3 regions of the Paenibacillus roseipurpureus genome follow, and region 3 is predicted to be linked to each of the others. Evidence: riboswitches for the same ligand, from Rfam matches in the RefSeq annotation. Region 3 holds a riboswitch; each other region holds the start of a gene.
What was found. Region 3 has a riboswitch for cyclic di-AMP ahead of MJB10_RS00935 (ubiquitin-like domain-containing protein). Riboswitches for the same ligand answer to the same signal wherever they lie in the genome.
Positions count from the first base shown of each region.

Region 1 (10,135 bases), 760 kb from region 3:
TCGCAGTAGCTGTCGGCTGCAGCGAGGGCTGCGGTGCGGGCATCGTTGTGACCTGTGGCGCAACCTGCGCGCTCACTTGCGGCGTCACCTGTTTCGTAGCTTCAGGCGTCACAGCAGCCTTCTCCTGCATAGCCCCTTGCTCCGTCGCTTGCGCAGTCTCCTGCGCAACGTCAATGCCCTCCGCCTGACATGCTGAAAGCGCAACTGCCGAGCCAAGCAAAAAAAGGAGGCACTTCGTGCGCCCCCTCATTTATGCTTACGCCAATCCAAGTTGCTTTTCTCCAGCTGATAGGCAAAATCATTTTCCAGCCGCTTCTCTTCCGCCTTACGAGCCGCTTCCGCCTTCGCTCTCTCTGCGTCTTTCTTCGCTTGCTCTTCCGCTTTCATCGCGTCAGCCTGAGCTTTGAGTCCTGCCAAAACATCAGGGCGAAGAAGATCCTTCAGCGTTGCTGGTTTATCTTGCACGCTAGGGGAAGCTGGCGTCATTTTAGCTTTCTTTTTCACCATAATAAGGTCACCTCTTTAACTCCATCTCCCTATTAGTTTACACGTCTATTCATGTAAATGATACGGCACAGTTGCAACAACGATATCCTTTTCCGATTGCAGCTTGGAGCGAATACGCGCCGCAGACTGATTATGAAGCAGACGATGCCACCATTTTTTCGGGATGAATTGCGGTAGAATCACCATGATCGATTGCTTTTCAGACACATGCGTGTCGATGCGTTCAATGAACTCAGCGAGCGGTTTCAAGATCGTTCTGTACCGCGATTTGAACACAACGAGTCGAACACCTGGATCCCAAATGTTCCATTTCTCCTGCATCGCTTCCTCATCTTCATCGGAGAAGGATACATAGAAGGCAATCACGTTAGGCGACAGCGACTTCGCGTAGTTCAAGGTTTGTTCAACAGCACGATGAATCCCAGCTACAGGTACGATAATGACAGGCTCTTTGGTGCAGACGCGGTCTTGTGTAATATCGATGCGCAGCTGTTTGGCAACATCGTCGTAATGGTGACTGATTTTCGTAATAATCCCCAAAAGAATCGGCGTTATCAGAATGACAATCCAAGCACCCTCGCTAAATTTGGTAACAGAGAAAATGATAAGAACAGCTAGAGAAACAATGCCGCCTAAGCCGTTAATCATCAACTTTCCGATCCAGCCAGGTACGCGTTCTCTTAACCATTTCCGAACCAAACCGGTCTGAGCCAGTGTAAAAGAGAGAAATACGCCGATCGCATAAAGCGGAATGAGCGCATCGGTTTTACCTTTAAAACCAACGAGAAGTAAGCTCGCTAATACACCTAACGTGATAATACCATAGTGATAAGAAAGTCGATCGCCGCGGTAAGAGAACATTCTTGGAAAGTTCTTGTCCTGGGCCATAATCGAAGCTAAAATCGGGAAACCATTAAAGCTTGTGTTCGCTGCGAGTACGAGAATCAGCATCGTCGCGATTTGTGTAGCATAGTACATGGCGCCGCGGCCAAAGGCTTGCTCTGTCACCATCGAAAGCACGGATGTATGACCATTAGGATCAGGTACAATCCCGTAGCCCAAAGCGATAAGCGTCACCCCGCCGAAGACGATAGCCAACAGACCACCTAGTGAGATCAGTGTACGCTTTGCATTTTTCACCGATGGTGTGCGGAAGTGAGGTACGGCATCAGAGATTGCTTCGATCCCTGTGACAGCTGAACAGCCCGACGAGAATGCTTTCAGTAGTACGAATAACGTTAATGAGTTCGTTGCAGAGCTCGGTACAAATTCGATGGCCTGCGTATTAAGCGACCCGGTTAGTAAATCATATACACCTTTCCCTACTAGCAAAAGGATACAAAAAATAAAGAAGTAAGTTGGAATTGCAAACACGGTTCCTGATTCAGATGTGCCTCGTAAATTAAGCCAAACCATCACCCATACTAGAAATAATGTTAGCGGAACGATATACGGTACAGCGGACGGAAAAGCGGACGTGATCGCCTGCACACCGGCTGATATCGAAACAGCTACAGTCAGTGTGTAATCAATCAAGAGGGATACACCAGTTAATCTTCCCCAGACCATGCCCAAATTTTCTTTGGTCACCATATAAGCGCCGCCGCCCATTGGGTACGCTTCAATCACTTGCCTATAGCTGAGTACGAGCAATAGAATCAAGGCAATAATCGAAACCGCAATAGGTAGAGAGAACGCAAATGCGGCAACGCCTACGGTTGCGAGCTCTAACAAAATTTGTTCCGTACCATAAGATACAGAGGATAGCGCATCCGAGGATAGGATCGGAAGTGCTTTCCAAACAGGCATCTTCTCCGACTCCAACTCGCTGGATTTCAGCGGCTTACCAAACACAATCTTTTTCAATGAATCGCTTGTCATTTCGTGGACGTTCCTCCAATAAAACTAGTCTCAACTGAACATCGTATTTCTATAGTTCTCAAAATTGACGCAAAAAAACACAAGGATCGACCTTGTGTTATAGACACATGTTCTCCTTTCTCACGATCGCTTACGAGGTTAGCTGTCGGATTCGGGCCGCGAGAAATCTGCCCTAAAAGGTACCCTGGATCAGCACCTTCATTCACCCCATGTAACACGTGGTTCCCCCGCTTTTCGTATCAGAAAATTAAGCGAAATATTCAACTGTTCAGGTACGAGTTGAATACTACTCTCTTCTTCCCACATAGTAAAGGATGGAATAATCCTAAAAAGCTTCTTTCCACCTTCCGTATGACTCAATAATTCGCTTACAATCATATGATTCGTTCATTTTCTCCCGATCTCGCACGGACTCGGCATATTTTAGTAAAAATGATTAATTCGGTACATGATAATTGCGGTTTGCCCCTTTTTGTTTCCAAATCATCTTCTTCCAAATGAGCGGAATGCCGCCGATAAGGAATAAATAACGGGCATCAATCATTTTTTTGATGAAGGAGGCCCAGCGCCCTTTCACTTTCTTCACTTTGAGCAAGCCCACAGCGTCCCAGCGCCCTAATGAAGCTACGGTGCCTTTGTAATCATAGACGAAGGGTTTAAGCTCCTTGCCCCGCACCGTTTGCAAAATGTTCCGAGCCGCATTGTAACCTTGTTGAACAGCAATTTGCGCATTCGCAGGATAGGGGGTTCCCTCGGGGCTGGTCACAATCGAACAATCGCCTGTGATATACGTGTCAGGGAATTGATACGACCTCAAATAGGGGTCCACCTTCACCCTTCCGCGCTGCACATCAAATCCCGCCTCCTGCAGCAAGGAATTGCCGCGAATACCGCCTGCCCATACAATCGTACCTGTCCGGATGAGCTCGCCGCTATCTAAAATGACCCCCTCTGGCGTACACGCTTTTATTGCGGTCGAAAGCTTATACTGCACGCCTTTGCGGCGCATCACATCCATCCCGTAGGCGATTAAATCATCGGGCAAACCTGGGGGCAGCGCAGAAGGCGATGCTTCCACATTATAAATGCGGACATGGGCTGGATCGACATCGAATTTCCGACACAGAAAAGGGATGCGGTCGGCCAGTTCACCGACAAACTCCGTACCCGTAAACCCCGCGCCGCCAACGACAAACGTCAGGTAATCTTTGCGATTCGGCACCATTTTGGACTTAGCAAACATGTAAGAGATATGCTGCCGGATGAAGCGAACGCTATTGATGCTTTTGATCGACATGGCATATTCGCGCATCCCTGGAATACCGAACGTTTCGGTTTCACTGCCCAGACCAATCACCAAATAGTCGTAGGTAAGGACAGAATCCTCCAGGACAACCTTCTTCTCCGCGGGCAAAATTTGCTGAACCGTCGACTTCTTGAACTGAATTTTCCGTTCATCGATTAAATCCGAAATCGCAACACGCGCATTCTCATGATGATCCGTGCCAGCAGCTGGCATATGCAGGTGAGTCGTCATGTAATGATACTCATGTTTATTGACGAGGGTCACGTCCATCTCTCTTCTTCTCATTTTCTTCTGCAGACGAATCGCCGTGACAAGACCGCCATAGCCTGCTCCTAGAATGACAATGTGGGGTTTGCTCATATCCTCAACACTCCTCTGATTGTGAAATAAATCACATATATGCTTGTGAAAATAATCACATATCACTTCACAAGGCGAGCCGATAACCGGCTCTTTATTAGCTTATGCGTGATTTCCACGGAAATAACTCATCGGATAACTAAATTTAAATAAATCCGCAATTCGCCTTATCCTGCAAGCTGCGCAGCCGAAAACAGTTCATCCCTGCGACGCCTAACTCTTCCAATAGGCCAAAGTTCGCCCACGCGCCGACCACGGCCCCGATGCCGGGGATAAGCTGCAGCATTTTACGAAAATCAATCGTATCTCGGTACTCCTGCTGTAGTTGCAGCCAGTCGATCTGTTTCGCATAGTCCACCGCTGGCGGGAAGGTTTGGGATATGACAGGCCAGTTCTTAATCGTACGCAGCAGTTCTGGCTTCTTCTTCGAGCTGGAGAATGCCAGCTGAAATACGTACAGAATGAACAAACGCTCGCGATAATCCTTGGTAGAGTAGCCGTAAATATGCGCTAATTCAAAAAGGAACTTGATTTTGATCCCGATGAGAATCGGAAAATCAGCCAATCCCAGCAGAATGCCGCCTGCTCCCGTTCCAGCGCCTTCGGCGGCAGCGATTTTTTTGTACAGAGACAGCAATTCCTCCGCCTTCGCATCGCGATCCCCCAAAGACAGTCCCCGAAGCGGTTCCGAGGAGGGCATATAACCTACACCGAACAAGGTCGTCTGCACGATGCCTTTGACCGTTGCCGTAATCGTGTTATGGACTTTCTCCGGGATCACTTGATTGATGCGGTTTTGAACCAACTTGGATGCACGCTCAATCAGGTTAGGCTGTCTCTGCAGCCGTATTTCCCACCGTTTCAGCTTCCGCTCAATCTGCTGTTCGTAGATGGTGTACGTTGGTTCCACTGTCTCACCGCCGCTCATTATCGTCGTTAGTTAAGTATAGTATACCGCGGAAATAGGCTCAAGATGACGAAAGGTGATGAGCGGAAAGCCGTAGTGCGGAAAGCTCAAAGCAAGCACTCGTTAGGTATACAGCAGTATCCCCCCAGCGAGTAAAGCACACACGGCTAGGATGGTGTCCGCTCGCTGCCATTGCAGGGTGCATTTTCGTAGAAGCAGCGTCATGCCGTCGATTTGCTTCATCTCCAACGCGACGGTCATTTGCTCTGCCCTGTGAAACATCGCGAGCAATAAAGGAACGACTAGCGCAGGAATGTCGCGTACGCGCACGCTGCCTGGGCGGACAGATGCTTTGCCTCGGGCACGCACAATCGTCGAGAATTGCTGCCACTCCCGTAAGATAAGCGGTATGAAGCGAAAGAGGAACGACACCGCCAAGGAGAAGGAAGCCACAGGCACCTTCCATCGGTGCAAATATTGTAAAGCCCAGTTCAATCCCTGTACGAGCTGACCGTAAGGAGTCGACATTGCTAGCCAATAGCCTGCCAGCAAAACGACAAATAAGCGGGCCAGGATGAAGGTTGTGCTCCAGGCGTTCTCGGCGGAGTAGCCCCAGGGTGAAACTTCAAGCCCCGCGAGCGCGACGGAAAAAAGCAGGAATATCGCGTACGATACCGCGATTTTTCTGATCCCGCGCACGACACTGTGCGGGAGACCGATAAAGGCACAGCCCACAAGCGCTGCGGCCAGCGCGAGGCTGCCCCAGCCCTGCTGCCCCATCGAGCCGATGGCGAGCAGCAGGTAGAGCAGCCACTTCGCGCGCGGGTCTCGCCGCAGCCAGCCGGCTTGTGCCGCGGGCTGCTGCTGCGGCTGCGCGGTGCTCGCTGCGCGCGCGGCTGCGGGCTGCGCAGCCGCAGCACTGGCGCTGCCGCCTTCGCGGCGCAGCGCAGATAGGATCGCCGACGCGGCAGCCGTCGGCGTGAGGAGATCCGGCGCGATGGCGATGCCGACGCGCGCCAGATCCTGTGAGGCCTCCGCGCAGCTCGGGAGGCCCACCCCTGCGCGCGCCAGCACTTCGGGCGCGCGGCAGAGCTCTTGCGGCGAGCCGTCGAAGACGAGCTCGCCATGGGCTAGAACGAGGACACGGTCCGCTAGCGGAAAGAACGTGTCCAGGTCATGCGTGGCGACGACGAGTCCGCCACGGTGCCCGCGCAGCATGCGCAGCAGCTCGCGGACGGCGGCCGCCTCGAGGCCGGCGGTTGGCTCATCCATGAGGAGCCAACCCGGCGCCGTGGCGAAGGTCGTCGCCAGCGCAAGGCGGCGCTGCTCGCCGCCGCTGAGCGCGAAAGGCGAGCGATCCATGGCGAAGACGCCGTGGGGATCGAGCCTGTCGGTCGCCTCGTGGATGCGGCGTTCGCGTTCTTCCGCTGACAGCTTATAGGGCCTCAGCGAATATGCAAATTCTTGGCGGATGCTGCGTGCAAACAACTGTTGTTCCGGAAATTGAAACGTTAAGCCGAAGCGTAGCAGTTGCTTGGCATCAGCCTTCGTTGGTTTGAGCCAGACTGGCTGTTCATCCAGCGTAATCGTTCCCGCATGTGGATGGAGTAAGCCCGACAACACTTGCAGCAGCGTGGATTTTCCCGATCCTGCATGACCAATCAAGAGGGTCATAGACCCTTCTTGCAGGGTGAAGCTAATATCTCGCAGCAAGGTCACATCCGGCGAGTCTGGAGCTGTAACTCCTACATTGTCTAAAATTATCGACATTGGATCGCCTCCGCCAGCTCTTCCATGGTCAGCGGAAGGGGTTGTAAAGTGATGCCTTGTTCTAGTAAATTCATCGCGGTTTGAATCGCAAAAGGCGGATCAAAGCCAAGCTCCACACAAGGCGAAATCTCATTCTCGTTCTGGTGCTTGCCCCCGTTTCCTCCACCATAAAAAAACGAACGCGGCTCCCCATCAAACGTAATTTTACCCGCTCCAAATCCGATTACACGGGTTGCATCCGCCACCTCTTCAAGCCGATGTGAAATCCAAACAATCGTTGTTCCGCGTTGATGGGCTTGACGCACAGCCTCGCGAACTTCGATGCGAGAAGCAGGGTCGAGCATCGCTGTGGGCTCATCCAGCAGCAGAATCTCTGGCTGCATGGCCAGTGCGGCTGCCAGATTAACGAGCTGCTTCTGGCCACCCGATAATGTAGCCATCGTGCGCTCTGGCGGTAAGGACAAGCCTACCGCAGCTAAGACATCCGCGTACCAGTTCCTCCGCTCTTCCGCCGTTAGCTCCTGAGCTTGCGGCAAGTAATCGAGTTCCTCCGCGATCGTTTCTCCTAGAAACTGTGCTTCTGGCAGCTGGAGTACGCCTCGAATCTTCGATGTCCCCGCTTCTGAACTGCGCTGTAGCTGCCCTTGCGACAACGGGTTCAGCCCCAGCAGCACGCTCGCTAGCGTGCTTTTGCCGCTTCCATTTGGGCCCACAACCGCAATCCATTCACCTTTATATATATCTAGCGAAACGCCCGACCATACGCGACGTCCTTCTCCCAATTCCGTTCGATAGACGATAGAGGCGTTCTTTAATGACAGTAATCTTTCATTTTTCAGCATATGTAAAAAAGTCCCTTTCACTTTTCTATCAGTTGTGCTATCATCAGGATTGTCAACTTGGTTCCTATGATATCGGTTGACAATAAGTTAACAATATCAGAAACAGGAGTGGTCAACAATATGAAACTTACGTTACGTGGTGTTATTTTCAGCGCATTGTTTGCGGCTATCCTCGTCTTATTCAGCTTTCTTAAAATTTCAGTAGGTTCCGAAGTGCCTATCACCCTGCAAACGTTAGCGGTTATGCTCGCAGGCGGTTTGCTAGGCGCGCGTTACGGCTTCCTTAGCATGGCCCTCGTCGTAGTGCTTACAGCCATCGGTTTCCCGCTCCTTCATGGCAGTGGCGGTCTCGGCGTTGTCCTTGGACCTACGGGCGGCTTCATCATGATCTGGCCGTTCTCCGCCATGCTCATTGGTCTCATTTTACCTCGTATTCGTTTGAATGGCATCATGGGTTATTTCGCAGCGTTCCTTGTGCTTGAAGTTTTCGGTTCCCTCTTTCTTTATTTAGCTGGCGTACCGTGGTTAATGTATAAGGTTCCGTCCTACACACTTGCCAAAGCGTTGACAGCGGGATGCTGGCCGTTCCTGCCTGGCGATGCGATTAAAGCAATCGTTGCTGCGCTCATCATTGCGCCTGTTCGCCAAGTTTTCCCTCCACAACGTCTGACGGGATCATCCTCACATAGCGTTGTTCAAACTGACTCTAAACAAGAAGCTATCACTAGCTAATCATCACGATTTCATAGTAAAGGGCTGTCCGCCGAGTAGTTTAGCTACTGGTGGATGGCTCTTTTTATGTTAGTTGGGAAAGTCTAAATGGAAATGTCCATCTATTTATAAACCTATCATCCTCCTAGGCAAAAATAACTGGAAACATCCATTTATTTCGGCTCATCATCCGAGAAAATCGCAGAATCCATGAAATTAACTGGATATTTCCATCTAGAACCACTTTTCAGTCTAAAATCGCTAAATTAGCTGTAGTTTTCCATTTAAATGTTACGATCGGACTCTCAACTCTAAGCGCACCTCTTTACAGAAAAACAATCCATATACCCGTTCTCCGTCTCAGCTTTTGCTTCACTCTCCAATTTATTTTACCAACTGTCAAATTTGTAATGAAAATGAAATCTAACTTTCATCTTGTTTTAATGTACAATGCCTATAATAAAAACCAACCCCCCTTTAAAATATATAACTTAGACCCGCAGCCCGTTGCTGTGGGTCATTTTTTTGTGCGAGCGACTGCACTCGCGGACGCCCCCTCACACAATTTCCCACAATGTTACGATAGGATGTCCATAATCTTTCGGTACAGTAAGGGTGTAAGGGAGAGTACTCGTCCTTGCACGATACATATACCCGAAAGGAGTTTTCAACAATGACATCCACATGGAAAAAACGTACCCTGCATGCGAGCATGCTCGCGATCCTGACGACCGTCGCACTCGGAGCGGTAAGTGCTTCTGCGGCAGATACAACCTCCACATCAATAGCGAAACCTAACAAAGTGTTTCACGTCGTGAAAGGCGAGGGGGTGAAAGGCGAATTCACAGCAGCAGCTCCTGCCCTGCACGTTCGATCGACTTTCGGCGGCTTATTGAGACAGCCTGCGCTTGAGCGCAATTACTTAAAGCTGCTAGCGAGCACATACTCCCCTGATACTCTCGCTGATTGGACGAAAGCTCTTGATGAGCGCAAGCAAGCCGAGGCAGATATGCCGAAGCCAACATTTGATAAAAGGGTCATCCTGAAGGATGGCGAGAATGTGAAAATCGAAGGCGATGGGCAAGTAGACAAGATGTTTTTCTCTAAGGATGGTTCATCTGCACCAGCGGACATCAAGTTCTTCTCTAGGGATGGTTCCGCGGAGTCAGTAGAAGGTCTGCCGCCTCTTGAAGAACTGCCTGATCTCCCTGAACTCACACCTGTACAAGACGGCGAAGGCAAGACAGGACCTAAACGAATTATTATCCAGCACTCGGCTCCACTTGACGGCACAGCGCCAAAAGGTGTAACCAAAGTACTTCCAGTTGAGCCTGGTGCCGCTGGTGATATAATGATAGCAGCACCTGCGCTGCCAGAATCTTTTAAGCTTCAAGAGAAACTAGTTGAAGCGGTAGAAGCCGATAACGCAGAAGGTATCCGTACGGTTCTTGCTGATTTGTTGAAAGAATATGTGAAACAAACGGATGAGCTTCGTGAAATGGCGAAGAAAATTCAAGAAAAGCTTCCAACAGAAACGGAAAAAGAGAACAAATAACTTCCGTTCACTGAGCCGTGGAGGCTTTGCAATACATAGAGGTGGACCGAGCGCATGCAGGCGTTTCGGCTCCACTTTTTGCTCATGTGTCAGGCATGGAAGGAGAAATGACGATGTATAGCGTTTATTTAGTAGAAGATGAGGAACATCTGAGAGGTGTTTTGGCCGCTTATTTGGAAAAAGAGGGGTGGCAAGTGCGTTCGTTCCCGGACGGGACTTCGGCCCGTGATGCGATCTCGGAGCGGCCGGACTTGTGGGTCCTCGACATCATGCTGCCTGGCGTAGACGGCTTTCAG
Region 1 covers NZ_CP130319.1:5,298,683-5,308,817, forward strand. The annotation lists gene MJB10_RS23890 (polysaccharide deacetylase family protein) at 1-220, opposite strand, end outside; gene MJB10_RS23895 (YqkE family protein) at 247-507, opposite strand; gene MJB10_RS23900 (APC family permease) at 553-2,388, opposite strand; cyclic di-AMP (ydaO/yuaA leader) riboswitch at 2,501-2,652, opposite strand; gene MJB10_RS23905 (NAD(P)/FAD-dependent oxidoreductase) at 2,825-4,054, opposite strand; gene MJB10_RS23910 (EcsC family protein) at 4,200-4,964, opposite strand; gene MJB10_RS23915 (ATP-binding cassette domain-containing protein) at 5,085-6,731, opposite strand; gene MJB10_RS23920 (ATP-binding cassette domain-containing protein) at 6,722-7,573, opposite strand; gene MJB10_RS23925 (biotin transporter BioY) at 7,694-8,305, shown strand; gene MJB10_RS23930 (hypothetical protein) at 8,958-9,839, shown strand; gene MJB10_RS23935 (response regulator transcription factor) at 9,953-10,135, shown strand, end outside.
Region 1: it holds a riboswitch for cyclic di-AMP, as region 3 does, so the genes downstream of both, MJB10_RS23900 (APC family permease) here and MJB10_RS00935 (ubiquitin-like domain-containing protein) in region 3, are expected to answer to the same signal.

Region 2 (10,135 bases), 500 kb from region 3:
CGCTACATTCGTCGCGAAGTCACCGTGTGTCTTCTCTTTCGGCACTTCAAGAATAATTTCCGGCAGCTGCGCTTCGGGGGCAATTCCTGCAGCAAGCACAGCTTCTTTAATCGCTTGCTTCACTTTCGCTTTCACTTCATTAAGAACGTCCATGGTCTTACTCCTCCTGAATTAACAACTTGATTCGATAAGCGCCCGCATGGGTGCCTGATGCATATAAATCATAGCTCCATCTCGTAATTCCGATCCCGTGGGTGGCTTCCGAAGTGAGCGTGTGTGTCTCTATGTCCAACTCCATTCGCAGCTGCGGCGTCTGATAAAACCCTGTTCGTCGCTCACCCGCAACGAAAGTCTGCTCCGCTTGCACATCGCCTTGGCGTATGATGCGAATCTGATTGTCTTCGAGCTTAATGAGCGTGACTGTTCGTCCTAGCTCGTTCGGCTCTTCTTCATAACGAATATAGGTATGATTTCCTTTGCGGTACAGATCTCCGCGTGCCTTCTGCACGGTCGTCTCGCTCCCGCTCCGACTCTCGATGCGAATCCGCACCCGCTGTTTATCGGTCATGTTTCATCTTCTCCTCTACAGACCTGCCGCAGTAACACTTGCATCGGTTGCCCTCGTGAACGGCCGAGTCAGGCATGTTAGCAATAGTTTATATGAAAGAATGCTTAAATTCAATGTGTGGTGGGCTGTATCCCTTGAAACGGCAAGAAACCTCCTCATCCATGAAGCGAGCTTCACTGGCATAAGAAGGTTTCTTTGCTTATCTTACAGTGCCGGAACTGGCATACCCCTCTCGGCCCACTGTTCTTTGGAAGGTCCATACATGCCTATAACAGGCAAGCCAGCCTGACGCATGAGAATCGTCAATTGACCTCGATGGTGAATTTCGTGCTTCAGATAGCCATACAAGGTCGCGCTGATCGTCCATTTCAGCCCGAACATATCGACCAGCTCCTGCAATTTCGCATCGGTGAGCTGTGTAGAGATGGCGTTCAGGATATTTTTTGTTGTTGACCGATAGGCGTCAGCTATCGCAGCTGCTTGTGTTGGCGGCCCACTCGATGCAGACGGCGCCTCAAAGGTTAGCCCTGTGCCATAGAGCATGCCTCGATCCGTATGAACAAGGTGCCAGGCAATAAAACCAAGCGGACGATATCCTTCGACTTGCGTTTGATTAAGGGATTCATCTGTTAGGGCATCCAGCAGCTTTTGCGTGTTGGCAGACTCTAGCTCGTACTCTCTAACGAAACTTTCAACGGTTGTAAACATTTAATTTAGCCTCCAAGGTAAATTTTGTTTTTGGTTTGTTTCTGTACACAGTATATTCAGGATCTGCTGACAACTGTATGGCAGTGATTTTTCTAGATTATGAAAAAAGGGAGGGCTAGAGGAACGTGGGTACGCTATTTATGCGAAAAGAGGCCTAATTGGCACGTGGACGGAACATGAGTTCGCTAACTGCTCCAATTGTCGGGAAAACTACTGCTATGGGGCAAAATAAAGCATCTACGTTCCGCCTACTTGCTATTTCGTGGCGTTTCTGGGGAAATAACGGAACCACGTTCCGTTTGGGGGCGCGGGGGATGGTCAACCACTCTTAACTGACCTTGCATGCCGTCACTCGACGCTCCAGACCAACTTTAGAAGCGGTTAACCACCTCTATCTCGCTCATTTCTAGCCATTTCCCAGATTTAAGAGTGGTCAACCACTCTTAACTGACCTTGCATGCCGCCAATCGACACTCCAAACCAACTTTAGAAGCGATCCACCACCTCTATTTCGCTCAAAACTAGCCAATTTCCAAAGTTAAGAGTGGTTAACCACTCTTAACTGACTGCACAAGCCACTACTCCAGCAAATCCCGCGCATACCGAGCCCACGCAAAATAAGGGTGAACTCCGCTCACCCCAAATAAAAGAGGCCGCTATCTGCGGCCTCTCACACATTGCGTTTTCCCTTGCAGGACTACGCAGCTTATTTAATCAAATCTTCCACGAATTTCGGCAACACAAACGCCGCTCTGTGCAGGCGCGGTGTGTAGTATTTCGTTGGGAATTCTGGAATCGCGGACTCTTCGACTTGCAGCGGATCGTGCTTTTTGCTGCCCATGGTGAATGTCCACAAACCGCTTGGGTACGTAGGGATGTTTGCGCTGTACACACGTACGATCGGGAAAATTTCTTTGACGTCGCGGTTCACCGTCTGAATCAAATCGGCTTTGAACCATGGGTTGTCCGTTTGCGCCACGAAAATGCCGTCTTCTTTCAACGCATCGAAGATGCCTTGGTAGAAGCCTTTGGAGAACAGCTCAACAGCTGGGCCAACGGGCTCTGTGGAATCGACCATAATGACGTCGTAACTGTTTTTATGATCGTGGATGTGCATATAGCCATCGTTCACGATCACTTCAACACGCGGGTTGTCCAACTCGCCAGCGATTGTCGGCAGGTATTTCTTAGAGTACTCAATGACTTTCCCGTCAATGTCAACTAGAACGGCTTTCTTCACTTTCGGGTGCTTCATGATTTCACGAATCACGCCGCCGTCACCGCCGCCTACAACCAGGACATACTCTGGATTCGGGTGAGTAACGAGTGCTGGGTGCGCCACCATTTCATGATATACGAACTCGTCTTTGACCGTTGTCATAACCATGCCGTCTAATGTCAGCATCGTGCCCCACTCTTCGGTTTCGATCATCGCAAGATCTTGAAAATCCGTTTGCTCTCTGACGTACGTTTCCGTCACTTTCGCCGTAATACCGAAGCTATCGGTCTGTTTCTCCGTGTACCATAAATCCATAGGTAACCCTTCTTTCGCTCTCTATTTGGTATGAATAAATTCGTGACATTCGTTATCTCTTACAGTGTTCCACAAGCCTCAAAAGTCATACGAATTTGCGCTGCATTTTCAAGCCCCTCCATATGCACAAATTGTATTATAGTTCATTACCCCCAAAATGCAATAATTTCCTAATCTTTTTCTTACCATGTCACAAAAAATATTTACAATTCATTGAATACGGACTCCCATGCTTTTCCATACTGGATAGTAGCGCCTTTAGGCACGTAGAAAGGAGGCATGACGGATGTCCGAGAATGAAAAGTCCCGACAACCAACCTCAGAAACTGGGCAATCCCGAGCAAAAGGTGAAATCCCTGCATCCATGCGCTGGATGCGGCGAATTAAGAAGACGTTCTCGTTCTTCTTCACTTGCGGTCTGCTGCTGCTGATCGGAACGGCAATTTTCCTCGTCTATCTCCGCTCTCAAACGCTTCCCGTTACGAAAATGCTGCAAACCTCGCAAATGTACGACGTACACGGCGAGGTCATTGACACCTTTTACTCTGGGCAAAATAGGCAAATCGTTCCGCTTAGTGAAATTTCGCCTAATTTGATTCACGCCACGCTCGCAGTGGAGGATCAGCATTTCTATGATCATTTCGGTGTCGACCTCAAAGCTGTCGCACGTGCAGCCATTGTGAATGTGCAAGCGATGGCGAAGGTGCAAGGAGCAGGAACGATTACCCAGCAATTAGCGCGTAATTTATATTTAACGCATGATCGTACCTGGACACGCAAATTCAAAGAAACGGTCTACGCCGTTCAAATGGAAATGCAGCTCAGTAAGGACGAAATTCTAGCGGATTATTTGAATCAAATCTATTATGGCCACTCTACATATGGCATCGAGACCGCGTCGCAACTATTCTTCGGCAAGCATGCCAGTGAGCTGACTTTAGCAGAGAGTGCGATGATTGCCGGCGTCCCGAAAGGACCTCGCTATTATTCACCTTATTATGATTTGCAAAATGCGATGGATCGCCAGAAGGTCGTGCTTCAGACGATGGTGAACAGCGGCTTCATTACGCAGAGCGCAGCAGACGCGGCAGCTAAGGAGAAGCTGACGATCCAGCCTCTATCGAAGAAAAAGCCTTCGGTCGCCCCATATTTCCGCGACTATGTGCGCAATCTCGCAACCGAGAAGCTCGGCATCTCGGAGGAGCAGTTCGATGAGGGCGGTATCCGGATCTATACCACTCTCGATGAGAATGCGCAGCAAATTGCGGAAAATGTCGTGGCCAAGCAGCTCGAAAGCAAGCCTGAGCTGCAAGCCGCGCTGGTCGCCATCGATCCGAGATCTGGCGAGATTAAAGCGATGGTCGGCGGACGCGACTATGCGGAGAATCAATTCAACCGCGCGCTTTCGAATACGCGGCAGCCTGGCTCTTCCTTCAAGCCATTCGTATATATGGTCGCTTTGCAGAATGGCTATACCCCTGTCACGATGGTCAAGAGTGAACCTACGGTGTTTACTTACGATGAAGGGCGCCAGCAGTATGTACCAAGAAACTTCAATGATCAGTATCCAAATGCGAATATCGATATGCGGCAGGCGATCTCCAAGTCCGATAACATCTACGCGGTGCACACCATCCTCGATGTCGGCCCTCAGAAGGTGATCGACTTCGCCCGCAAGCTCGGCGTGGCTTCACCCATGAAGCCATTGCCTTCCCTCGCATTAGGTTCGTTTCCCGTGAGCCCACTGGAGATGGCTTCGGCTTTCGCCGCCATTGCCGATGAGGGCATCCATCGTGAGCCAACGGCTATTTTACGCATCGAGGACGCGAATGGTGAGGTCTTATATGAAGCGAAGAAGGTGGAAGAACAAGTCATCCCCCCTGCTGTCGCCTATGTTATGACGAATTTAATGGAGAGCGTCTTCGAAGAGGGCGGAACGGGCAACCGTGTTGCCAGCACAATTAAGCGGCCGATCGCTGGCAAAACGGGCACAACCGACACCGATGCCTGGCTGGTCGGCTTCACACCTGAGCTGGCAACCGCCGTCTGGGTTGGCTACGATAAGAGCCGTGCCATTTCGACGGTCGAGTCGCATCTCGCCTCGCCGATCTTCGCGGATTTCACGGAGCAGACGTTGGATGCCATACCTCCGAAGCTGTTTACGGTCCCAGATGGTGTCACCACCGTCTATATTGATCCTGTAAGCGGCAAGCTGTCCAACGAGGACTGCCCGAACGCGAAGATGGAAGCTTTCTTAGCAGGCACGGAACCGACGACGTATTGCACAGGCAAGGCTGCCGATCCGAATGGGACCAATGGTCAAAAATCTGGCTCCAAAGGCGACAACGGCTCCTGGTGGAACGATCTGAAACGCTGGTGGAACGACTAAACCCTGTCATTCCCGGCATGCTATATAACACAAAAAGGCAGAACTAAGCGCGTCTTAGTCTGCCTTTTTGCTGTCCTAGTATATGAGGTAACATACACTAGGGTCTAGTATACCCGCTTCCCCTTAGCCTAACAATGGATGACACATAATGTTCATATTCTCCATAATCGCCCCAAAAAGCTTACGATAACGCATCCTTCAGCGTTTGGTCCGAGCGATTCCACCAGTCTTCGTTGTGTGCGATCAGACAAGTGCGCAACGCTTCACGCTCCTTGTCGGACAAACCCTCCAGTACGAATTTACGCTTCATTGCGGCATCCATCTTGTTCACATGATCGGCCAAGATCTTCCATCCGCGGCGCGCTTCGGTATCAATCAACATCTCGCACGCCGACATCCCTGCGTAGTAAGCACCGTCTTCCGCGCGATCTACCGCGACCCAAACGATCCACGCTTTGCGGCCATTTGGAACTTCCTCTTTATTCATCGAGAACTTAATCCCTTTCTCGATCTTGCTCTTCGCATGAAGGGTCCCTTCATCCAGGTAGGCTTCTTCACCATCGATAATAACGCCAGATACGTTGCTAAGGTCAATCGCACCTGCGCCGAATCCTTTATGATTGACTTTGGAACTTACTATATTTAAGGCTAGCTTCTTTTTATCCGCTTCCATGAGTTCACCTTCCACTTTCACCTAAGTTAAAATGACGACTTGCTATTATTGTAGCGAAAGTCATTCAGCAGAACAAGAGGCGGGGGCTTACATCGCCTATTTCCGAGATTTCTTTATCCCGCAGAAATATTCCCTAGGTTGTCTACATATACATGCTGTAGATGCTTGTTTAGGCGGGGTGAATCTCATGATTAATCTATTCAATAGCCGCAAAGTACAGTGGATTGCCGTCATGCTGCTGGCTGCCGGCGCCGTGTTTATAACGGACACGTTGCTCCCTTCCACACCACGAGGGATTGTTCCCGTCGTTTCCAAAGAGGTTCCTTTGGCGAAGTCACCGGACATGCGGTCTGCCGATAGCGGGAACCCCGTAGAAACATCAACACCGCTTAGCTATCGCATTGCTGAATATCACATGAACGTTACTTACATTCCTGAAACACAGCAGCTCCAAGGACAGCAAACCCTCACATGGGAAAATCCAGGGTCTGTACCTGTGAATGACATCTATTTTCATCTCTACCCGAATGCGTTCGCCTCGAAGAAAACGACGTTCATGCGGGAATCGGGCGGCAAGCTGCGCGAGGACGAAGCCAAAGCTGACAGCGGCGGCAGCATGGAGCTGTTATCTGTAAAATCCGATGAAGGCAATGACCTCACCAAACGGATGACGTTCGTACAGCCAGATGACGGCAATAAGGACGACCATACGTTACTCAAAATTCCACTCACGAAACCCGTCGGTCCTGGGGAACGCGTTACGATCCGAACCGAATTCCTGGTGAAGCTGCCCGTTGCCTTTGCCCGGATGGGTTATGTGGACGACTTCGTCATGGCAGGGCAATGGTTTCCGAAAGTTGCGGCCTACGAGCGCAAAGGTACGCGCGGCCGGACCGAGCCTGGTTGGGACCTCCATCAATATCATGGGAATTCGGAGTTCTATGCCGACTTCGGGATGTATGATGTGAAAATTCAAGTGCCCGCCAATTACACGGTAGCCGCTACTGGCTTCCCAGTGAAGCCAGCTGTGACCGATAAGGGTATGAAGACGTACCAATTTTATGCGGAAGATGTCCATGATTTCGCTTGGTCCGCCTCCCCCCATTTCGTCTATGTCGAGGAACCTTTCTCGGCGCCGCAAGTGCCAGGAGTTAAGATTAAGCTATATCTCGATCCGAACCATCAAGACTTGAAGGATCGCTATATGTACGCTGCCAAAAAAGCGCTAGCGCGCTACAGCCAGTGGTACGGAACGTATCCGTACTCGACCCTTTCCATTGTCGTGCCTCCTGCCGGCGGGAATGGCGCTGGCGGGATGGAGTATCCCACATTAGTAACGGCTTGGGGAGCATCCGACAAAGATCCAGATCTGGAACTCGAGCGTGTCGTCGTCCACGAAATTGGCCATCAATTTTTCTACGGACTCGTGGCCAGCAATGAATTCGAAGAAGCGTGGCTCGATGAAGGCTTTACATCTTATGCCGAGGACAAGGTGATGGAAGCGGAGTATGGCGATAAGCCGAATTTAGCCGTTGAATCCAGCTACATTACCTCACCGAATGCGCTGCGCAAAGACGCATGGGCCTATACCGGGCATGAGCAGTACGCTGAAAATGTGTATACGCGCGGCAAGCTTGTACTAAAGGCGATTGAGCAGCAAGTGGGCACCAAAGTCATGGACCGCATCATGAAAACCTACTTCCAGCGGTGGCAGTTCAAGCATCCGTCTACGAAGGATTTTCAGCAAGTTGTGGAGGATGTCAGCAAGACGAAGTGGGATGATTTCTTCAACCAATATGTGTATGGCGATAGGATGATGGATTATTCGGTTGAAAGCGTGCAGATCAAGCCTCAAGGCAGTAAGGGCTCCGAGACGTACGAAAGTACCGTCCGCATTGTGAAACATGGCGGCAATTCACCAGAAGTGCCGATTCAGTTCCATTTTGCTGATGGGACGTCGCTGGATAAAACATGGGATGGCAAAGACAGCTCCATCGAATTCAAATTTACGAACGCCTCCCCCGTCGACTGGGTGCGGATCGATCCAACCTATACGCTCGTGCTGGAGAATAAGCATATCAACAACTTTTATCAAACGGAGTTAAATACGAAATGGCAAATACGGTGGAATCTCGGCCTCGCCCAGTTCCTGCAAGCTCTGTTCGGCTCAGTCGCCTGGTAAGCGCGCAGCTCATGAAGTACGACAAACTCTGAGCCCGCTTACGAAGCCAGTTTTCTAAAGAAAACTTTGAGGAGGGACCTCGTTGGCAACCTATATCAAATCCGGCTTCAGGGCAGCGATGCAACAGCCTTTTGCCACGATCATGCTTTTCCTGTACCAAATGGGCTGGGGGGTGCTTCTGTATAAGGGGATTCAGGGCGTCCTCGTCCCCCTCATGCATCGCTTTCCGGGCAGCGAGCAGCCTAAGCAAGCACTGCAGCTTTTCTTAGCTGAAGGTCAATTTCAGTTATTAAAAACGGATCTTAGCCACTCCTACCTAGGATGGCTGGCGTTCCTGCTATGCGTGCGTATGCTGCTCACCCCCCTCCTGAATGGCGGTGTCTATTATTCGCTGACGCACACCGAGCAGAATGCCGGCTATCGCTTCTTTCGTGGCATGAAAAAGCTCGTGCTTCCCTTCTTATTCGTGTATCTGATCCGCATCGTGCTGACACTGCTGCCGTTGATCTGGCTTTTCCCTAAGGCCAAATGGATTCTAGCCCACAGCTCTTCCTATGAACAGCTGGCGCTGAACTTGCTGCCTTGGATTCTCGGCTTTATGATGTATGGCTTTCTCTTGCAGCTGCTGTTCATGTATATCCAATTTGCGCTTGCAGCTGAGCTTGGCGTCCTTTCGACAGTCATTTCCTTTTTCCGACATTCGATCCCCATTATCGGACTTGCCGTTTCCTTACTTCTCATCTCAGGACTTCTGGCGGGCGTCACGGTAACGGCGACTTATGTGTGGGCTGGACTAGTCGCGCTGCTCATTTATCAGCTGTATCCGCTGTTCCACATTTTCATCCAAATCTGGAGCATCACCTCCCAATATCAGCTACTTTCTGCCAAAATATCCAATTAACATCCAGCAAATTCGTCTATTTGTACAATAAAGTCCCTTTCGCCAAAGAAAGGGGCTTTTTTTTGTCTGTTTTCCGAACAATTGGGCTTTTTTTTCGCCTATTTTGCCAAACAAAAAGAGGATTTTCTTTGTTTATGACGAATTACATGATCTAGCATCAAAAAACCAAATATTTCATGCCGAATTCCTCAGTTTATGGGGAAACGGGGGAACCACTCCGGGTGAATTGATCTTGCAAGACAGGGATCATAGGGAACCTTCAACCGAACCCTCCAGCTAACCTCGTAGGCACCGGAAGGAGACAAGCAGTTGAAGAACGTTGTTACTCTTGTTTTTAGTCTTGTTTTGTTTTTGAGTGTGAGTGTAGGAAGCGTTTTCGCGTCGTCCACCATGGACAGCGCCGTCGATGACCTCATGGGAACTCCGTACAAATGGGCTGGCACAACAACCAAAGGGTTTGATTGCTCTGGGTTCACGTCCTACCTATTCAGCGAGTTCGGCATCGACATTCCGCACAGCTCTAAATCCCAAAACAAAGAAGGCTACTGGATCGACAAAAGTGAACTTCGTAAGGGCGATCTCGTATTTTTCAACACGGATGGCAGCGGTATCTCTCACGTAGGGATGTACCTGGGCAATGGTGAATTCGTTCACTCCGCCACAAACCAAGGTGTTGTTAAGAATAAGTTGAGCGAATCCTACTACGCGAAGCGGTATGTGTCAGCCAGACGAGTTCTGTGGGATGATATCTACAACCAACTAACTGCTGAATCCAATTAATCTTCTCATCACAGGAATGAAGCCCTTAAGCTTACTCCCAGGAGTAGCCTTACGGGCTTTATTCATTTGTGCATGCCGTTCAGCGGAGCACCCCACCCTGCTGTGGAGAAAAAGGTGAATGAGAAATTGCTAGCCAGTATGCAATTGAACGGCAAGTCCCCCATCGCCGCTGTTGGCGTCGAAGTGCAGGAATGCTGGGTGCATTGCAGCCGAGCGCTGAAAATGTCGAAGATTTGGGAAACCGACAACTGGGTGCCTGAGCAAGAGCAGCCAGATGGCATGGACATGTTCCCCGCCCATGTGGCGATGAATGGCATCGTGCTGGATGAATAGCTTGAGGTGCAGATGGGGCAGTGCGGGATGCTCCTGATACCTTCCAAAAGTTATAACTTGACACACC
Region 2 covers NZ_CP130319.1:5,552,922-5,563,056, forward strand. The annotation lists gene argS (arginine--tRNA ligase) at 1-153, opposite strand, end outside; gene MJB10_RS25275 (DUF1934 domain-containing protein) at 158-568, opposite strand; gene MJB10_RS25280 (DinB family protein) at 773-1,276, opposite strand; gene speE (polyamine aminopropyltransferase) at 1,983-2,810, opposite strand; gene MJB10_RS25290 (transglycosylase domain-containing protein) at 3,097-5,199, shown strand; gene MJB10_RS25295 (YwhD family protein) at 5,381-5,872, opposite strand; gene MJB10_RS25300 (M1 family metallopeptidase) at 6,060-8,054, shown strand; gene MJB10_RS25305 (hypothetical protein) at 8,137-8,955, shown strand; cyclic di-AMP (ydaO/yuaA leader) riboswitch at 9,123-9,261, shown strand; gene MJB10_RS25310 (C40 family peptidase) at 9,346-9,735, shown strand; gene MJB10_RS25315 (hypothetical protein) at 9,808-10,068, shown strand.
Region 2: it holds a riboswitch for cyclic di-AMP, as region 3 does, so the genes downstream of both, MJB10_RS25310 (C40 family peptidase) here and MJB10_RS00935 (ubiquitin-like domain-containing protein) in region 3, are expected to answer to the same signal.

Region 3 (10,135 bases):
CCTTTGACCGCAATAAAATTATTTTTTATTTTACGGCAGAAGGGCGCGTCGATTTCCGTGAGCTCGTGAAGGATTTGGCCAGCATTTTCCGGACAAGAATTGAACTTCGTCAAATTGGTGTGCGCGATGAAGCAAAGATGCTAGGCGGGATCGGTCCGTGTGGGCGGATTTTGTGCTGTTCCTCCTTCCTAGGTGATTTCGAGCCAGTTTCCATTAAAATGGCCAAAGATCAGAATCTTTCTCTGAATCCGACTAAAATTTCGGGATTGTGCGGAAGATTGATGTGCTGCCTGAAATATGAACATGATAATTACGAAAGTGCCAAGGATTCATTGCCGACCGTAGGGCGCCACGTGATCACCTCATTTGGTAACGGCAAAGTACTCGGTTTAAATATTAAAGAGCGTACCGCAAAGGTTCAACTATTTGATCTTGGGAAAGCGTTAGACCTGCCGTTCGATGATGTCGTAGAACAAGAATAGAATCGGGTTCCAAGGAGGCGCTATCCAGTAAGCATGCAGGGCACTAGAGGTGAAAGCGTGGATAAACAGGATATTTTTGGACAGATAGATGGCATCGAAGAACGAATGGGTACCACGTATGCAGAATTAGGTGCCTTGAAGAAACGAATTATTACACTCATTGAAGAAAATAAGAGATTAAGCATCGAAAATCAGCAGCTGCGTAAGCTCATTCGCCAAGAGGAAACGGTGGTGGAAGAGCCAGCGCAACGTACGGAAGAACCCGTGCAGCTGCCTGGGGCTGGCTATGATAATTTAACCCGCTTATATAATGAGGGCTTTCATATTTGCAATGTGTACTATGGACACCTTCGGACAGAGGGCGATTGTTTGTTCTGCTTATCTTTCTTAAATAAATAAGATATGGTACGACCGTAGGGGTAAATCCTTTACGGTTTTTTTCAATAATGCTGTACAAGAAAGGAAATCCGTATGAAGCAAGTTCCGTTACAGCCAACCGAACGAATGGATGATTTATTGACCTACGATTTGAAAATTATACAAAGTGACGAAGTGTTCAGCTTCTCGTTGGACGCTGTCCTCTTAGGACGATTCAGCAGTGTTCCGCCGAAGGGGCGGATCGTTGATTTATGTACAGGGAATGGGGTTATCCCCTTGCTACTGTCCACACGAACGCGAGCTGATATCTGGGGCGTTGAAATTCAAGAGCGCTTGGCGGATATGGCCGTGCGTAATGCTGAAATCAATGACTTATCCCAGCGATTGCATATGATCCAGGGGGATTTGAAGGAAATTCATAAGACGTTAGGTCACGGGCAATTTGATGCTGTTACCGTGAATCCACCCTATCTGCCCGTACCGAATGGTGAGCAGAACAGCAATGCGCATTTTGCTGCGGCACGCCATGAAATTCATTGCACGCTGGAGGATGTCATTTCAGCTTGTGCTAGACTGGTGAAGGCTGGCGGTAAAGTGGCGATGGTACACCGCGCTACACGCCTAGTCGACATCATTTGCCTAATGCGCCAATATCGCATTGAGCCTAAGCGCATTCGCTATGTGCATGCCCGCGCTGGCGAAGAAGCGATGATGGTGTTGATCGAAGGCATGAAGGATGGCAAGCCTGAGATTCGCACGCTGCCGCCGCTGATCGTCTACACGGAGAAAGAAGAGTATTGCCAGGAGTTGAAAGAAATTTACTACGGTGGGCGGAGCTCCCTGGAGTTTTCATAATCTAAAGCGATGAGGGACGAACTGTGAGTTTAACGATACAGAAAAGCTACCGCGAGGACCAGAGCGGTGTAGGTACGCTTTATTTAGTTGCCACACCAATTGGCAACCTCGAAGACATGACCTTCCGCGCGATACGCACGCTGAAGGAAGTGAGTATGATTGCCGCTGAAGACACGCGGCAAACGCGCAAGCTGCTGACCCATTTCGAAGTCGCGACGCGACTGGTCAGCTATCACGAACACAACAAGGGAGCAAGCGGCCCCGAACTGGTCCGCTTGCTCCTTGAAGGGCAGAGCATCGCGCTCGTCAGCGATGCGGGACTGCCGGCCATTTCCGACCCAGGCTATGACCTGGTGCGGATGGCCGTAGACGCGGGCGTGCCGGTGGTGCCCATCCCGGGCGCGAATGCGGCCCTGTCGGCGCTGATTGCATCAGGCTTGCCGACAGAGCGGTTTGCCTTCGTCGGTTTTCTCCCGAGGGAGAAAAAGGATCAGACGAAGGTGCTGGAAGGGCTGCAGCATGTGCAAGACACACTGCTGTTCTATGAATCGCCGCACCGCGTGGAGAAAACACTTCTGCGCATGGCGGAAGTGTGGGGGGCGGAGCGCCGGGTTTGCCTCGCCCGCGAGTTGACGAAGCGGTACGAGGAGTTTGTTCGCGGCACGATCGCAGAGTGCCTCTTGCACTTAGAGCAGTACCCGCCGCAGGGCGAGTACTGCGTCATCGCCGAAGGCGTGTCCGCCGCGGCCGCGCAGGAAGCGGCCGACGGCTGGTGGGAGGCGAAGTCGCTCGCCGAGCACGTCGCCCACTACGAGGTACGCGGGAGCGACCGTAAGGAAGCGATGAAGCAAGTCGCGGCGGATCGCGGGATAGCGAAGCGCGATGTGTATAATGCATTGCTCGAGCGGTGAGCACAGGTAACGCATGGCTAAGGAGGCTCCGTCGGGGCCTGCCAGCCATTCGCTTTTTTCCAGACAAAAAAAGATCTCTAACCCGTGGCCGAAACCAACAAAGTTAGAGATGAAAGGAGATATGAAAAAGGTTAGAATTACCAATAGGATAAGTGCTACTTCTATTATATACTACTTTTCTTATTTTGTCACAGGTGTTGGCATATCTGCTAAACAAATATGGCAAACAATTTTTCCTTTGAAGTAAGAAACGTTCTCCGCATTACCACAGAAGATACAAGCAGGCTCATATTTCTTCAACATGATGCGCTCGCCGTCTACATATATTTCCAAAGCGTCTTTCTCACCAATACCCAACGTGCGGCGCAGCTCGATCGGAATAACAACGCGTCCTAGTTCATCCACTTTTCTTACGATACCTGTAGATTTCATCATCTATTTATAAACCCCTTTCGAATTTATCAAATTTTTATCAAGATCGTCATGTTTCGACATATGCTTAAGAATATGATACCAACCATTCCCAAAATAGTCAACCATATTTTCCAAATGAAATCGGAATTTTGTCTAAATTTTTTCATTTTTGTGTCATAGGCAAAAGACCGAGATCACGCTTAAAATAAGGATTCGTCGGGAATATATTACGGCAAGCGGGTCTGTAGTCGCATCGATAAATACCTAAAAAAGCATGTTTAACCAAGTGAAAAATTGGAATTTGAAATTCGACAAAATACGACAAAATCCGCAATTGTTTGTCGGAAATGTCGAACACATATACAATAATAAAGGGAGGTCGACCGCAATGAAAGAAGAGAAAGTATTCAAAGATCCCGTTCATAAATATATTTATGTGCAGGATGAGACGATTTGGGATTTGATCAATACGAGGGAATTTCAACGTTTGCGCCGCATCCGACAGCTAGGCACCTCTTATTTGACCTTTCACGGGGCCGAGCATAGCCGATTCTCGCATTCGTTGGGAGTGTACGAGGTCACTCGGAAAATTATTTCGCAATTCGAACGCAACCATTATGAGGACTGGCCGAAGGAAGAGCGGTTGCTTTGTCTTTGCGCCGCATTGCTGCATGATTTGGGACATGGCCCGTTCTCGCATTCCATCGAGAAGGCTTTCGGCACGAGGCACGAAGATTGGTCATGCCGTATTGTGCTTGGAGATACGGAGGTAAACGAAGTGTTGAGACGGGTATCGCCTGATTTTCCGAAAAAGGTAGCCGGTGTCATTTGCAAATCGTATAGCGAAGAAATTGTGGTGAGTCTTGTGTCCAGCCAATTGGATGCCGACAGGATGGATTACTTGCTGCGCGACGCCTACTTTACTGGAGTCAATTACGGAACGTTTGATCTAGAACGGATTCTTCGCGTGATTCGTCCATACAAAGGTCATATCGTTGTCAAAGAGAGCGGGATGCACGCCGTAGAGGACTACTTGATGTCTAGGTACCAAATGTACTGGCAGGTGTATTTCCACCCCGTTACGCGAAGCGCCGAAATTCTGCTGCATAAAATTTTTGCCAGAGCCAAGCATTTATATGAAGATGGGTATGCGTTTGGTTTTATGGTGGAGCCTATTCATCATTTGATACAGAATCAGATTTCGCTGGAAGATTATTTGGTGCTCGATGAGTCGGTTATGCAGACGATGCTGACCTTCTGGTGCAATGAGAAGGACGCGATTCTTAGTGATATGTGCAAAAGGTTCCTGGATCGCAGGCTGTATAAATACAGTACTTTTGACGAAAATCAGGAGCATTTGATTCAGAGGATGGAGCATGTGATGCGAGAGGCGGGGTTTGATCCTTCTTATTATATGGAGATCGACTTTCCGTCCAATCAATCGTATGATGTATATCGCGCAGGCGAGCATGACGATAATTTGCCGATCCTCCTGCTGGATCATAAGGAAAACTTAACGGAAATATCCCATCGTTCGGAGATTGTGCAATCGATTAGCGGTTTTCAAATGGGGAAACATCATGTGTACTACCCTGAAGAGCTGCTCGAGCGATTAAGCGCCGAGAATTATGCTGATGTTTGGGCCATGCTAGGTGAGCAAGATTAAATAGATTTTATCAAGTTGGAGATCGAGGAGAAGAGACATGCTGACGGATTCACATACACATTTAAATGCAGAACAATTTAACGAAGATCAGGCTGAAGTGATTCAGCGCGCGTACGATGCTGGTGTCACGAGAATGGTCAATGTCGGCTTTAATCGCGAAACGATTCCGAGCTCTATCGCCCTTGCGGAGAAATACGATTTCATTTATTCCACGGTAGGTTGGCATCCTGTCGATGCCATTGATATGACGCCGGAAGATCTCGATTGGATCGAATCCCTGTGTCAGCACAAGAAAGTCGTGGCGATCGGGGAAATCGGCTTGGATTACTACTGGGATAAGTCGCCGAAGGACGTCCAGCAGCGGGTTTTCCGTGAGCAGATTCGTTTGGCGCGCAAGCTCGGGATGCCAATCGTCATTCATAACCGGGATGCGCATCAAGATATTGTACATATTCTAAAAGAGGAAAAGGCGTCGGAAGTCGGTGGCATCATGCACTGCTTCTCGGGGAGCTGGGAAACGGCCAAGCAGTGTCTGGATATGAATTTCCATATCTCATTCGGCGGGCCTGTTACCTTCAAGAATGCGGTTCAGCCCAAAGAAGTGCTCGCACAGGTGCCGCTCGACCGTCTGCTCATCGAAACGGATGCGCCTTACCTGACGCCGCACCCATTCCGCGGTAAGCGAAATGAAACGGGATATGTTCATTTAGTGGCCGAAACCGCCGCGGAAATTCGGGGGATGTCTCTGGAAGAGTTGGCTGAAGTTACAACGAATAATGCGATTCGTTTACTCGGCCTCAAGTAAGGCATTTTTCTTGAACTTGCGATGGAGTATGACTCCGCTAACGAAGCTAATGCAGATGAAACTTAACGCAGGTACGATGAGATAACGGATTGGAAGACCAGGCATGTAAGGAATGGTTAGCAGGACAAGCTCCACGGTAAGCGCCAACCATATGAGATAGGCCAAAGCGCGAGCTTTGCCTTGAGGTTCGAGCGGGTACATGCCAAGCCAGAACGTATACCGATGAGCTCGCTCAAGCGACGTTACCTGGATCATGGATATCGCCAGCGTGATAACCAGAATGATGCTGCGTACGGAAGCGGTGTTCGAAGCAGCGATGGCTAAGGCGCTAATCATGGTAATACGCAGGAGAATCGCGAACAATTCGGTTCGCAGCAATGTTTTGGTGTAGATGTATAGATAAGCTGAATCCTGTCGAAATGGGACAGCTCGCGTAAGTCCGCTGATCCAGCTTCGGCGGGCTATTCGCGTTGGCAGTTGAGGCACGTCAATGAACCAGTTGAAGAAGGCATAGAGTTTTGCCTGTTGTTGCTTTTCTTTGGCGATCAAATAGTCCCAACCAATGAAATAGCGTGACACATTGCGGAATACCGCCAGCCATATGAATAATAGAACTAATGCAGCTAGACTAGCCCAAAGGACGCTATAGTGAAATTGGATGGTGAGCAGGGCTAGCGAAGCTGCCCAACGTAAGCAGACGGAAGCGAATCTCGTTCGCTCAGAGACGAATCTACCTTCTTGCCAACTGGCGGATAGGTGAACTATTTTTAATAGAAGAAACAGGATGAGCATCAATAGAAAAGGTTGTGCCTTAGAGCCTAAACAGTGGTAATACAGCGGTGCCACGGCCACCCAAGCTAGTAGAAGCCAAACACTCTGCATGAGATAGCTATACAGGAAACTGCTTCTAAAATAGATGCCCATTTCATGCTCGATACGTAATAGAAACATGCGGTCTGCACTGCGAGTTAATGTTCGTATGGAGCTGGCAGATAGGGAAGGCGTGAGCACGAGAAGCACGATCCATAGGTACGGATAATCTGTCGGAAGATGCTGTAATGTTTTTGCATAATAATAGGAAGAAACAATGACAAGAAACAACAAGAAGCCGATAAAGTTGCTCCGTGCGGCGTACTGCCAATAGCCCATGGATTCCTTCCAATAATAATTAAATCTCTGCCTCCATAAGGCCTGTGTATTCAATGCATATGTAGTATCCTCTGAAGGGTTCATTGCGGATCTCCTTGCACGAGCTTGTAGAAGATGTCGTCTAATGACGCATGAGGCAGCACTGTTTGTGCGCGCAATTCGACTAAATCACCCTGTGCGACCCGATGCCCTTTGTGAAGTACGACATAGTTATCGCAATATTTCTCAATTGTAGACAAAATGTGCGAAGAAATGAGAAAGGATGCGCCCTTTCGCTTCATATGGACCATGAGGTCGAGTAAAGAGCGGATCGCGAGAGGATCCAATCCGAGAAAAGGCTCGTCGATGATGTATAGGGAGGGCTCGATTAAGAAAGCATTCATGATCATCACCTTCTGCTTCATCCCTTTGGAAAGGTGGCTGGCGAAGCTGTTAAGCTTGTCTCCCATCTGAAATTGCGCTAACAGCGATTGGGATCTAGTGGTGAAGTCGGCCTTGGATACACCGTACGCCATAGCGGTCAGTTCCAAGTGTTCACGGATCGTTAACTCCTCGTAGAGCTCAGGGCTTTCTGGGACATAGGCATACGTAGAACGATAAGCGATGGGATTCTCCGTTAAGGTTAACCCATTGATGTGAATGGATCCTTTCTGAGGTTGCAGCAATCCCAAAATATTCTTAATTGTAGTACTTTTACCTGCGCCATTGAGTCCAATTAATCCCATCATTTCACCAGGTTGAATCGAGAATGTGAGATCGTGAAGAACGGGTTTGTTTGGTAAATATCCCCCGAATAAAGCGTTTACTTGCAAGATGGGCCCCATCTCAATTGCCTCCCTAAATAGCAAATTATTGGTATTTTCGAATAGAGATCTTCCAGAATCATTATAAACAAATTTGAATTTTTAACCTAGTTTTAGCCACAGTGGTATAAGAAAAGGTGTATACGTACGTTATAGTTAGAGAAATGCAGATAAAATGAGGTTATATTTGAAAAATAATCGAAATTTGAGCAATTTAGCCCTTTTTAACGGGTGTATATCCCTTTACAGGTTGTGATTAACAGCGTAATATACTTTTCATAATAACTTAATATCCAATTTGCCAATTTTCCATTCGCTGAGTTCCAAATGTGGAAACGGGGGAACCACTGCAAGCTTGATTAGCGTTCATACGCTGGCAAGTGAGCAGATTGAGTATCAGGGGTGAATCAGAGACGTAAGCAAGCAGCTTGCGCCTCAGTAGGGCGACTCTCACGTCCGAATCCGTCAGCTAACCTCGTAAGCGTAAGAGAGGTAACGATTGTCGTGCGTGCTATTTGTATTTCACTATGCAAACTAAGCCAGCGAGAAGAGTCCTCTTCTTGCTGGCTTTTTGTCCACATACAGGGTTCTACACAGATCAGATGACATAAAATGACCTGGAATTCATAGGATGTTGAAGAGGTGAAAAGGGGGGGACGACCCGATTCGGCGTAAGTACCACCGATGACGGCGAGCACGTTAAGTTAACTAAAAACCTTAGTCGCGTCAAATTTTATCATGCTGTAACCTGGCGGCGAGGCTTTGAAGGAGGACCGAAGAAGTGGGCAGTATCTCATTTAGCGAGACCCATGTAAAACGATCATCCAGCATGTCCTTCGCATTGCGATGGAAGCATGAAAACTTGCGTTTGATTTTAAGCCTAGCTCTAATCTCAATCGCAATGACTTTCATGTTTTTGGTGTTGTTGTACGGAACGGCTACCAAGAGCGTATCCGTGGTTGTGAATGGACAAGAAACTATTGTGCACACGAAGCAATGGGTCCTGCAACGCCTACTGGATGAACAAGCCATAACGATTGGTGAACACGATGAAATTTCGAGCGCCCTGACGACCAAAATCAAGGGCGGCGATAAAATCGTCATCGAGCATGCTTCGCCAATTCAATTGACTGCTGATGGAAAGACCACCACTGTTTACACAACTGCAAGAACGGTAGAAAGTGCATTGCAACGTTTAAATATTGCACTTGGGGAGAACGATCGCATCACTCCCGAACCGACAGCCGCTCTCGGCGCTGGCGATGAAGTCAAAATCGTACGTGTGACCAAAGTGACGGAGGAAGTCTCTGAACCGATCGCATTCGAGACAGAGAAGAAGAGTGACGCTAATTTACTCAAAGGGAAAGAGCAAGTCGTTCAAGAGGGTAAAGAAGGCGTACTGGTGAAGAAGAAAGAAAAGACTTTCGAGGACGGCGTTTTAGTCGCGGAAGCAGTTGTGGGTGAAGAAGTACAAACAGAAAGTATTAGCAAAGTAGTTGCCGTTGGCACGAAGAATCCCGTTGTTGTGCTCTCCGCCTCCTCACCGAGTGTGGATGAAGTATCTAAGAATGGTGTCACCTTCGGTTATAAGCAAATTCTTAAGAATGTGAAGCTCACCGCTTATTCAGCGGACGCAGCATCGACGGGAAAAGATGAGGGTGCTTACGGTTACGGTAAAACCTATACAGGGACGACTGTAACGGAAGGGCGCACGATTGCTGTTGATCCCAAGGTGATTCCACTGGGTTGGTGGGTCTACATTGAAGGTCTTGGCTTCCGTCGTGCTGAGGATATCGGCAGCGGCGTGAAAGGCCAGATGATCGATGTTTATTTCGAAGATCATGGCTATGCCAATAAATTCGGAACGAAACAAGGATATACCGTCTACATTGTCGGTCCCAAAAAACCGTCAGAGAACTAACGTGTAAACGTTCGTTTCGGCGGGAACACTACCCTATACACGTAGCTTGGCGACTGCCTGCGCGAAAGAAGAGGAGACCCCTCTTCTTTTTCTGCGTACTGGGGGCTAGGAAGGAAAACGGTTCATGATTAAAGAGATGATCGTTGTCGAAGGTAAAGACGATACAGCTGCCATTAAGCGGGCTGTGGAGGCGGATACGATTGAGACGGGCGGTTCGGCCATCGGGCAAGCCGTGCTCAAACGGATCGCGCTCGCCCAGCAGCGCCGAGGCGTTATTATATTCACGGATCCTGACCACGCTGGTGAGCGGATCCGCAAGATTGTTGCAGCCAAGGTGCCAGGCTGCAAGCATGCGTTCATTACACAGGAGCAAGCTGCGTATAAGGGTGATATCGGCGTCGAGAATGCGACGCCAGAGACGATTCGCCAGGCGCTGCAGAACCTGCGCACGGAATATGACGGCGCGGTCTCGCAGCTTGCGATGGAAGATCTGATCGCCGCTGGCCTCATCGTGCACCCGGACGCGGCGGCTCGACGCTTGGCCGTAGGCAACGCCTTAGGCATCGGTTATTGCAATGGCAAGCAATTTTATAAACGCTGCGCGATGTTTCAGATTTCTCGCGAGGAATTCGAGGCGGCCCTCGAGCATTTGAATTGAATCAAGAGTACGAAAACCTATAGATAACGAGGTCTATTCTATGACGACAAACGGACAAGAAGTCATTGTAACCGCAGAAGATGTAGCCACACC
Region 3 covers NZ_CP130319.1:203,210-213,344, forward strand. The annotation lists gene MJB10_RS00890 (PSP1 domain-containing protein) at 1-482, shown strand, start outside; gene yabA (DNA replication initiation control protein YabA) at 540-881, shown strand; gene MJB10_RS00900 (tRNA1(Val) (adenine(37)-N6)-methyltransferase) at 987-1,715, shown strand; gene rsmI (16S rRNA (cytidine(1402)-2'-O)-methyltransferase) at 1,739-2,626, shown strand; gene MJB10_RS00910 (AbrB/MazE/SpoVT family DNA-binding domain-containing protein) at 2,807-3,061, opposite strand; gene MJB10_RS00915 (HD domain-containing protein) at 3,429-4,706, shown strand; gene MJB10_RS00920 (TatD family hydrolase) at 4,744-5,511, shown strand; gene MJB10_RS00925 (ABC transporter permease) at 5,494-6,744, opposite strand; gene MJB10_RS00930 (ABC transporter ATP-binding protein) at 6,741-7,490, opposite strand; cyclic di-AMP (ydaO/yuaA leader) riboswitch at 7,768-7,962, shown strand; gene MJB10_RS00935 (ubiquitin-like domain-containing protein) at 8,245-9,384, shown strand; gene rnmV (ribonuclease M5) at 9,509-10,042, shown strand; gene rsmA (16S rRNA (adenine(1518)-N(6)/adenine(1519)-N(6))-dimethyltransferase RsmA) at 10,083-10,135, shown strand, end outside.